Regions from separate parts of the Rhizobium sp. WYCCWR 11128 genome, predicted to be linked through region 2. Evidence: riboswitches for the same ligand, from Rfam matches in the RefSeq annotation. Region 2 holds a riboswitch; the other holds the start of a gene.
What was found. Region 2 has a riboswitch for cobalamin ahead of cobU (bifunctional adenosylcobinamide kinase/adenosylcobinamide-phosphate guanylyltransferase). Riboswitches for the same ligand answer to the same signal wherever they lie in the genome.
Positions count from the first base shown of each region.

Region 1: linked by a shared signal. The riboswitch ahead of fdhA (formaldehyde dehydrogenase, glutathione-independent) and the one ahead of cobU (bifunctional adenosylcobinamide kinase/adenosylcobinamide-phosphate guanylyltransferase) in region 2 are both predicted to bind cobalamin.

Region 1 is NZ_JACCEZ010000008.1:19,254-23,460, reverse strand. Features, by position in the region: gene HX898_RS22790 (EAL domain-containing protein) at 1-413, opposite strand, end outside; gene HX898_RS22785 (transporter substrate-binding domain-containing protein) at 519-1,322, shown strand; gene fdhA (formaldehyde dehydrogenase, glutathione-independent) at 1,454-2,644, opposite strand; cobalamin riboswitch at 2,863-3,063, opposite strand; gene HX898_RS22775 (DMT family transporter) at 3,225-4,130, opposite strand.
Region 2 is NZ_JACCEZ010000001.1:702,834-707,040, reverse strand. Features, by position in the region: gene cobN (cobaltochelatase subunit CobN) at 1-629, opposite strand, end outside; gene cobW (cobalamin biosynthesis protein CobW) at 634-1,683, opposite strand; gene cobU (bifunctional adenosylcobinamide kinase/adenosylcobinamide-phosphate guanylyltransferase) at 1,688-2,197, opposite strand; cobalamin riboswitch at 2,574-2,971, opposite strand; gene HX898_RS03450 (chloride channel protein) at 3,232-4,207, shown strand, end outside.

The DNA of each region.
Region 1 (4,207 bases), on a different contig from region 2:
GCCTTTTCGTCGACGACAAAGGCCTGATCGTAGCCGAACGCAGACATCGCCGTCTGGCTGATCGCACTCCCGGCTGCCGCCGTCAAAACGGCATCGAGGCTGGAGGAGCCTTCGGTCGGCAGGGCGGCAGGATAGACACGTGCGAGGTAACCATTGCCGAACTGGCCGATAACATGCGCGACTTGATCGACCTGTTCGCGCAGGCGGGCATTCACAAGCTGGCGCTGTCGATCAAGGGCTGCAGCGTCGCTCTCGGTTCCTGCCCAGAGCGCCGAAAGCACGACAAGTCCGATCGCTCCAAGCCCGCTAACGGCAATAAGAAACAGAATTCTTCCCGAAGCGATCCAGGATTGCTGAAACGTGTTGGAGCTGGAAGGAAGAACGATGTGCAAGCGTAGACCCCTGAACACCACGACGCGGGCGCATTCGTCGACGCTAACAAAGAAGCGTTCACGTAGAATTAAAAGCTGTGAGCCACTATGGCGCGAGATCGACTATGCCCTAAGGAGCTCCCGACGATGTTGCGCATATCCATTCAGACTATAGTGCGCGGAGCGCTGATGGCGGGCGGGATCGGTATCTTTTTGGCGGCCTCGCCGCTCGAGGTGGCTGCGCAAGATCGCACGCCGATGAGAATTGCCGTCGAAGGTGCGTTTCCGCCCTTCAACTATCTCGATGCAAATAACAAGCTTCAGGGCTTCGACATCGATATTGCCAATGCTCTCTGCGAGGTTGGCAAGTTCGAATGCCAATTTATCATCGAGAAGTGGGACGACATCATCCCCGATCTCGTTGCCGACAAATACGACGCGATCATCTCATCCATGTCGATGAGCCTCGAGCGGCGTCAAAAGGTTGCCTTCACTGAAAAATACTACAACAGCCCGTCGGTGTTCATCGCCCGGAAGGATTCGTCAATCAGCGATGTCAGCCCCGCCGCCCTCAGCGACAAAATTCTTGGGGTGACATCGTCGACGGCGCAGGAATCCTATGCCAACCATCTCTATCCAGAAATGAAAAGGACGGTTTTTCGGTCTTCGCCGGAATTGTACAAGGGCCTGGCAGATGGGAGCGTCGACATTATCCTCGAGGATAAACTCGCCATCTACGACTGGATTGCCAACACCAAGGCAGGAAGCTGCTGCGAGTTCAAAGGGCCGGATCTGGTCGACGTCACATATTTCGGTGAGGGTGCCGGTATCGCGCTGCGCCTGGATGACAAGGAGCGTCTGACGCGCCTGAACGAAGCGCTGAAGAGCATCAAGGCGGACGGAACCTACGATATGATCAACGCAAAATATTTCCCGTTCAGCATCCAGTAGTTCGCCGGTCAATTTTCGAGAATACGGGATGGCCGGGTTTTCGCCCGGCCATCCCTATCAAGTCCTGTCTTACGCAATCCCGGACGCAAAACTGCTGCGCACTTTTGCTGGAATTGCTCTAGGTCGCATCGCTATGCGGCTTTCGCCACGTCTCCGTGCGGATCGAGGACATATTTCGTCGCCGCTCCCTGGTCGAAGCTTTCATATCCATTGGCGGCATCGTCGAGCGGGATGACTTTGGCGTTGACGATATCGGCAATTGGCAGTCGGTCGTGGAGGATCGCCTGCATGAGTTGACGATTGTATTTGATCACCGGAGTCTGGCCGGTGTGGAAGGACTGTGCCTTGGCCCATCCGAGGCCGAAGCGGAGCGAAAGATTGCCGTGTTTGGCGGCGTTGTCGACGGCGCCCGGATCCTCGGTGACATAGAGGCCGGGAATGCCGATCGAACCCGCGGCTCGGGTAATCTCCATCATCTGATTGAGCACGATCGCCGGCTGTTCCCCGCCCGAGTGGCCGCGTGCCTCGAAGCCGACCGCATCAATGGCGCTGTCCACCTCGTTGGTGCCGACGACCTGCGCGATCATGTCGCCAAGACGGTCGCTCTTCGACAGGTCGATCGGTTCGAAACCGACCTTTGCCGCATGCGCCAGACGGTCCTTGTTGAAATCGCCGATCATCACGACAGCAGCGCCGAGAATGCGAGCCGAAGCCGCAGCCGCAAGGCCGACCGGGCCGGCGCCGGCGACATAGACGGTCGAGCCGACCCCAACGCCCGCACGCACCGCGCCATGGAAGCCGGTGGGCAGAATGTCGGAGAGCATGGTGAGATCGCGGATCTTCGCCATCGCCTTGTCCCGATCCGGGATTTTCAGCAGGTTGAAATCGGCATAGGGAATGGTGACGTAACGCGCCTGTCCGCCGATCCAGCCGCCCATGTCGACATAGCCGTAAGCGCCGCCGGCGCGGGCCGGGTTTACTGTCAGGCAGACGCCGGTATCCTGGGACTTGCAGCAGCGGCAACGGCCGCAGGCGACATTGAACGGCACCGAGACGATATCGCCGATGTCGAGCATCTCGACGTCGATGCCTTTCTCGATGATCTCGCCGGTGATTTCATGACCGAGGACCAGGCCCGGCATCGCCGTCGTGCGGCCGCGGACCATGTGCTGATCGGAGCCGCAGATATTGGTCGATATCACCTTCAGGATGACGCCGTGTTCGATGCGGCGGCCGTCGGGCGCTTCCAGCTTCGGATCGTCGATGTCGCGCACTTCGACCTTGCCAGGACGGAGATAGACGACGCCTCTATTTTTGCTCATGGATTCCTCCCACTTGTTTGAATGCCTCGCTGCAACCGATGCAGTCGATGGCAACCTTCCCTCCGGCCTGCCTCCTCTGCAGCCCGGTGTCCACAACACGAGGATACCGCCGCATCGGGCGATATTCGGATTTTCAAAACAGACAGATTGGATGGAGAAGAGGATGAACGCCACGGTTTTCGCCTGTGGTTTCGCTCGTGACCGTCTGTCCGCAATCCGTCGATTTGCTGTGCAAGAGCTGGTTTCCGGCTCCAGAATCTCCTTTCGATCCGTCTCGATATCTTTCCGGATGCCTATCCGGCGATTTCCTTGAGGATTTCAGTTCTTCTACCGCTGCGGGGCAGCGCCGGCGTCAGGCCGGCGTCCCAATGGTCCATTTCGCCAGTTTGCGAGATAGCGCCTTGAACACCACCAAGAAACCATGCCTGACGGAAAACAGCGATCAAGAAAACGACATGGGCGCAACCCAAAGACGACAGTCGGCAAAGTCGCAATAGCGCTGCGCAGCGGAAATAATTGATCCCGCGAATACGGCGGTTTTCCGGATCGTCCCGGAAGATTTGATCGCCGCCCAAAGGCTTTAGGCGCGATGCGGTCGCCGGCTGCGGCTGACGTCGATGGCCGTGTGCCAGAACACGGCGCCGAGGATGATCGCGCCGCCGAAAAAGGTGGCGATGGGGGGCTGCTCGGAAAACAGCAGCCAGACCCAGAAGGGCGTGAGCACGATTTCCATCGTGCCGATCAGCGCCGCTTCAGCCGGCGGCATGCGCTTTGCCCCGGCAAGGAAGAGCACCAGCGCCAGGGAGAAATTGGTCGCGCCGAATGCGGCAAGAACGACCCAGTTGTGCAGATCGAGCGAGCCGGGCGAACTGAACGGGGCAAAGATGGCAAGCGTCAGGAAGGCGCTGACGACGGTCGGCGGCAGGCTCGGCACGCCGGGATTGATGCGCGGAATGATGATGACGAGTGCAAAGGACGCGGTCATGCCGAGCGCCAGCAGATCGCCCACACCAGTCCCGCCGCCGATCGACGAGGCGACGATGACCGCGACGCCGAGGAGCGAGATGCCGCCGGCAATCAGCGTCCGCCTGGAGACCCTCTCCCTGAGGATGAGCCAGCCGAGCAACGCTGCGATGAAAGGCGCGGTCGCATAGATCATCGTCACATTGGCGACGGTGGTCATGTAGAGCGCCCCGATGAAGCATACCTGACTGAAGGTCTGGCATGCGATCATGGCAAGACCTGACGGATGGAAGACGGAACGCCACTGTTGCCGCGAGATGCCCCCTTCGAGGAAAAGGCAGGGGATCAGCAGGAACAGGCCTCCGAACAACGATCGCCAGGCAATCGCCGTCCACACATCGGTCGTCAGGAGTCGCGAATAGACGCCGCTCGCGCTCCAGGCAAGTGTCGCGGCAACGATGAGAAGCACACCCTTCTCGTGCTCGCTGCCTGCGAGGCGTCTGGCCGGATTTTCAATGGTCACGCAGATATTCTCAAAGAAGGAAGTCGAACGCCGCTCTTTTCTGCCCCAGGAATTGACATCAGACAAACGAATAGTAG
Region 2 (4,207 bases):
AGGACAGAGGGGGGTGCCACGTCCAAAGACGTCTGTGAAGGCGTCGCAGCAACCCGCCGCCACTCCTCAACCCCGATCAACCCCCGCCCTGGCCACCAGATACCCGCCTTCATCAAAGGCACCGCCGGCGCAGGTTTCTCGCCGCCCGCCAGCATCGCTCCGGCATAATCGAGAAACGCCCGCGCATTGGCATCGCCGCCCTCGATCAGATAGGCCCAGAGCGCATTGAGATCGTGGAGATCGACATTGGAAAAAGGAACCAGCCCGGCATCCGGCTTCGCATCGCCCGGCAGCACCGCAATCAGCGCCCCGGCGCGGGACGCTGCCGCATGCAGCGCTTCCAGCGCATAATGGAAATAGCTGGCGCCCCCGAGCGCCCGCACGACAATCAACTTGGCATGCCGCGCGGTGCGCTCGACATAGGTGTCGATAGACATCGGATGCTTCAGGCTCATCAGGCTGGCGAGCCGCAGCGAATGCGCCGCCCCACGGTCGCGATGGGCGGCGGCGATCGCGGCAAGCTCGCTGTCGGCCGCCGACAGGAACAGGATGTCGCCCGGCGTCTGCCCGAGGTCGATTGCCTCCTCGCCGTCGCTGATCGTTCCCTGTTGAGCCAGAAGCAGATGCATCGGGTTACGCCAGCTCTTCGATCGCCGCCCTCACCGCGTCCTGATCCATTTCGTGCAGGCCGATGACGACAAGGCGCGTGGCGCGCTTTTCGCTCGCGCCCCAGGCGCGGTCGAAATAATGGTCGATGCGGCTGCCGACGGCCTGGATCTGGAGGCGCATCGGCTTCCCCGAGACATCGACGAAACCCTTGAGGCGCAGAACGTCATGGGCGACAATGATGCCCTTAAGCGCTTCGACGAAGCCAGCGGGATCGGCAATGGGTCCGAGCTCGACGACGAAGCTGTCGAATTCATCATGGTCATGCGGCGCACCGTCCTCATGCTCCAGCTCGTGATGCGACTTGCGATTGGCGACATCGTCCTCCGTGCCGATGCCGAGGCCGAGCAGGATGCCGGCCGACACCTCGCCGTTCTTCGCTTCGATCATCACGGGCTTGCGCACCGTGCGGGAGGCGACCTCGTCGCGCACCCTGATAAGGCCGGCAGCGTCGATCAGGTCTGTCTTGTTGAGCACGATGAGATCGGCGCAGGTAAGCTGGTCCTCGAACAGCTCCTCGATCGGGCTTTCGTGATCGAGCGACTCGTCCTCGGCGCGGCGCGCATCGACAGCATCATGGTCATCGGCAAAACGCCCTGCGGCAACGGCGGCGCTATCCACCACCGTGATGACGCCGTCGACAGTCACCTGCGTGCGGATGTCAGGCCAGTTGAAGGCGGCGACCAGCGGCTGCGGCAGAGCAAGGCCCGAGGTCTCGATGACGATATGGTCGGGACGCTGTTCGCGCTCGAGCAGCTTCGTCATCGTCGGGATGAAGTCATCGGCGACGGTGCAGCAGATGCAGCCATTGGTGAGCTCGATGATGTCATCCTCGGTGCAATTCTCCGCACCGCAGCCCTTCAGCACGTCGCCGTCGACGCCGAGATCGCCGAATTCGTTGATGATCAACGCAATCTTCTTGCCGCCGGCATTGGTGAGCAGATTGCGGATCATCGTCGTTTTGCCGGCGCCGAGGAAGCCGGTGATGACGGTTGCGGGAATCTTCTGCTGGTTCATAGACTTAACCCTTCATTTTCAGCGGCAGGCCTGCCGCGATGAAATAAACTTCGGCGGCCTTCGCCGCGATCGATTGGTGCAGCCGGCCGGCATGATCGCGAAAATCCCGCGCCATGCGATTGTCCGGCACGATGCCGAGACCGACCTCGTTGGAAACGAAAACAAGCCACGCCTTCGCGGCGGGCAGGAAATCGGCAAGGGCTGCAAATTCCGCCGCCATATTCCGCTCCTCCATCATCAGATTGGTGACCCAGAGCGTCAGGCAATCGACCAGCACGATGCCCCCTTCGCCGTCTATGGCGGCGAGTTTACCGACGAGATCGAGCGGCTCTTCATGCGTTGTCCAGGACGGACCCCGATCGGCCTTGTGTTGGGTGATGCGCGCCTGCATCTCCTCGTCCCATGCCCGGCCGGTCGCGACATAGTGACGGTCGAGGCCGGTCGCTGTGACGAGGGATTCGGCGAAACGGGATTTGCCGGAACGTGCGCCGCCGAGGATGAAGGTGGCGGTCATACTCAAAAGCCCCTCAGGGAGAGTGCGTAGCCGTGGCTTGTTCCGAGTGCACCTTTCTCGGCTACTGAGAGTGTGACACCCCCCTCTGTCCTGCCGGACATCTCCCCCACAAGGGGGGAGATTGAATCGCCGAGAGCTTTTCTCCAAACAATTGATGTAACACGACGGTCGTGCGGCTTGCCGACCTCCCTCCTTGTGGGGGAGATGTCCGGCAGGACAGAGGGGGGTACCCAGCATTCGACATAAGCGGCCGAAAACACTCCTCTTGCAGCGCTGCTTGGAGGCGTGGCATGCGCCGCACCAGGCCGCGCCGAATTCAATCGTTCAGCCAAGACAACCTCCGTGCTGGCAACGGGCATATTGCCCAGGTGTGGGCTTCTCGCCCGGCACGCATGGCAGGTCTCCTGGCTCGCGGTTATCGGCCGCGATCGGGGCAGACCGGAAACCGGTCGCCCTGATCGTGCCAGCGGATCATCCTCGCCTTCCCGGCTGCATCAGTGAAAAGGTGGACGATTCGTAGACTTGAGAGGCGTCCGACCCCGGTTGATCACCATGCATATCCAGTGGCTTTTCCGGCATGTCACCCATCCCGCCCGCTTGCATTATTGCAAGCCGCCGGCCGGAAGGGCCTGATGCCGGATGGAAGACCCTGACCGCTCTACAGTCGCGGGGTCGGCTGTGATGAAGGCGCCCGGCTTGGGTCCGCCCCGTCACATTCCCTTTTCATCCGGAAGGGCGCAACACCGATCCGGAACCATCCGTTATGTCAGGATGGTCAGTCGACCATCCGTTATCGGGATGGTTAGGCAAGCGCAGGGATGAAGTCAACCGGCCTTGGCGGCCGCCCGATCGCCAGCCACGCGGCGCACTTACCCAAGCACGACTTACCCTACCTTAAATATCGTCATTTATCAGAGGCTTACGTCATAAAAAATCTATTCCATCCGCCGGCTTTTCGCCGCAATTGCGTCGCAAGCGGACTGCGCGACCATCTCCGCCCTTGACCGGGCCTCTCCCCGCCTAGTTGTCTAGCCATGCTTATGAAATTGGATCGGCGCCGTTTCCGCGCGCTGCGTGTTTTCTTCGATCCGGGACGCCTGCGGGCGCTGGCCCGCCGTAGCGAGGTCGGCCTGTCGCTGGCGGGCGCCGTCGTCGGCGTCATCTCCGGTCTCGCCGTCACCGGCATGAGCTACGTCTCCAACGAGCTGCATCAGCTGGTCTTCGGCATCGCCGACAGCGAAAGGTTGAGCTCGTCCGAGATCGAAAACAAGCTGCTGCTGCTCACCGCCCCCGTCATCGGCGGCGCCCTGCTCGGCCTGCTGCTTTTCGTGCTGGCGAAACGGCGCAAGAAACCGATGGTCGACCCGATCGAGGCCAATGCGCTGCATGGCGGTCGCCTGTCCCTGACCGACAGCATCATCGTTGCCGTGCAGAACCTGATCTCCAACGGTTTCGGCGCCTCCGTCGGCCTGGAGGCCGGCTATACCCAGCTTGCCGCCGGACTCGCCTCGAAATTCGGCCTGAAGCTGCAGCTTCGCCGCTCGGACTTGCGCACCCTCGTTGGCTGCGGCGCGGCAGGCGCCATCGCCGCCGCCTTCAACGCGCCGCTGACCGGCGCCTTCTATGCTTTCGAGCTGATCATCGGCACCTATACCATCGTCTCGCTGACGCCTGTCGTCGTCTCCGCCCTCGTCTCCACCCTGATCGCAAGGCTGCTTGCCGGCAGCGATTTCACCATCGATATCGGCAGCTTCGGTTCAGTCGTGCCGGCCGATTATATCCCGGCGCTGCTGCTCGGTGCTTTCTGCGCCGGTGTCGGCATCCTGATCATGCAGGGCGTCGCCTTTGTCGAGGAGCTGGCGCGCAAGAGCTCGATCGCCCCACCCTTCCGCCCGGCGCTCGGCGGCATCATCGTCGGGCTGTTGGCGATGATCTCGCCGCAGGTGCTCTCGGCCGGCCATGGCGCGCTGCATCTCAACCTTTCCCATGAGGTGGCGATCCCGACGCTGA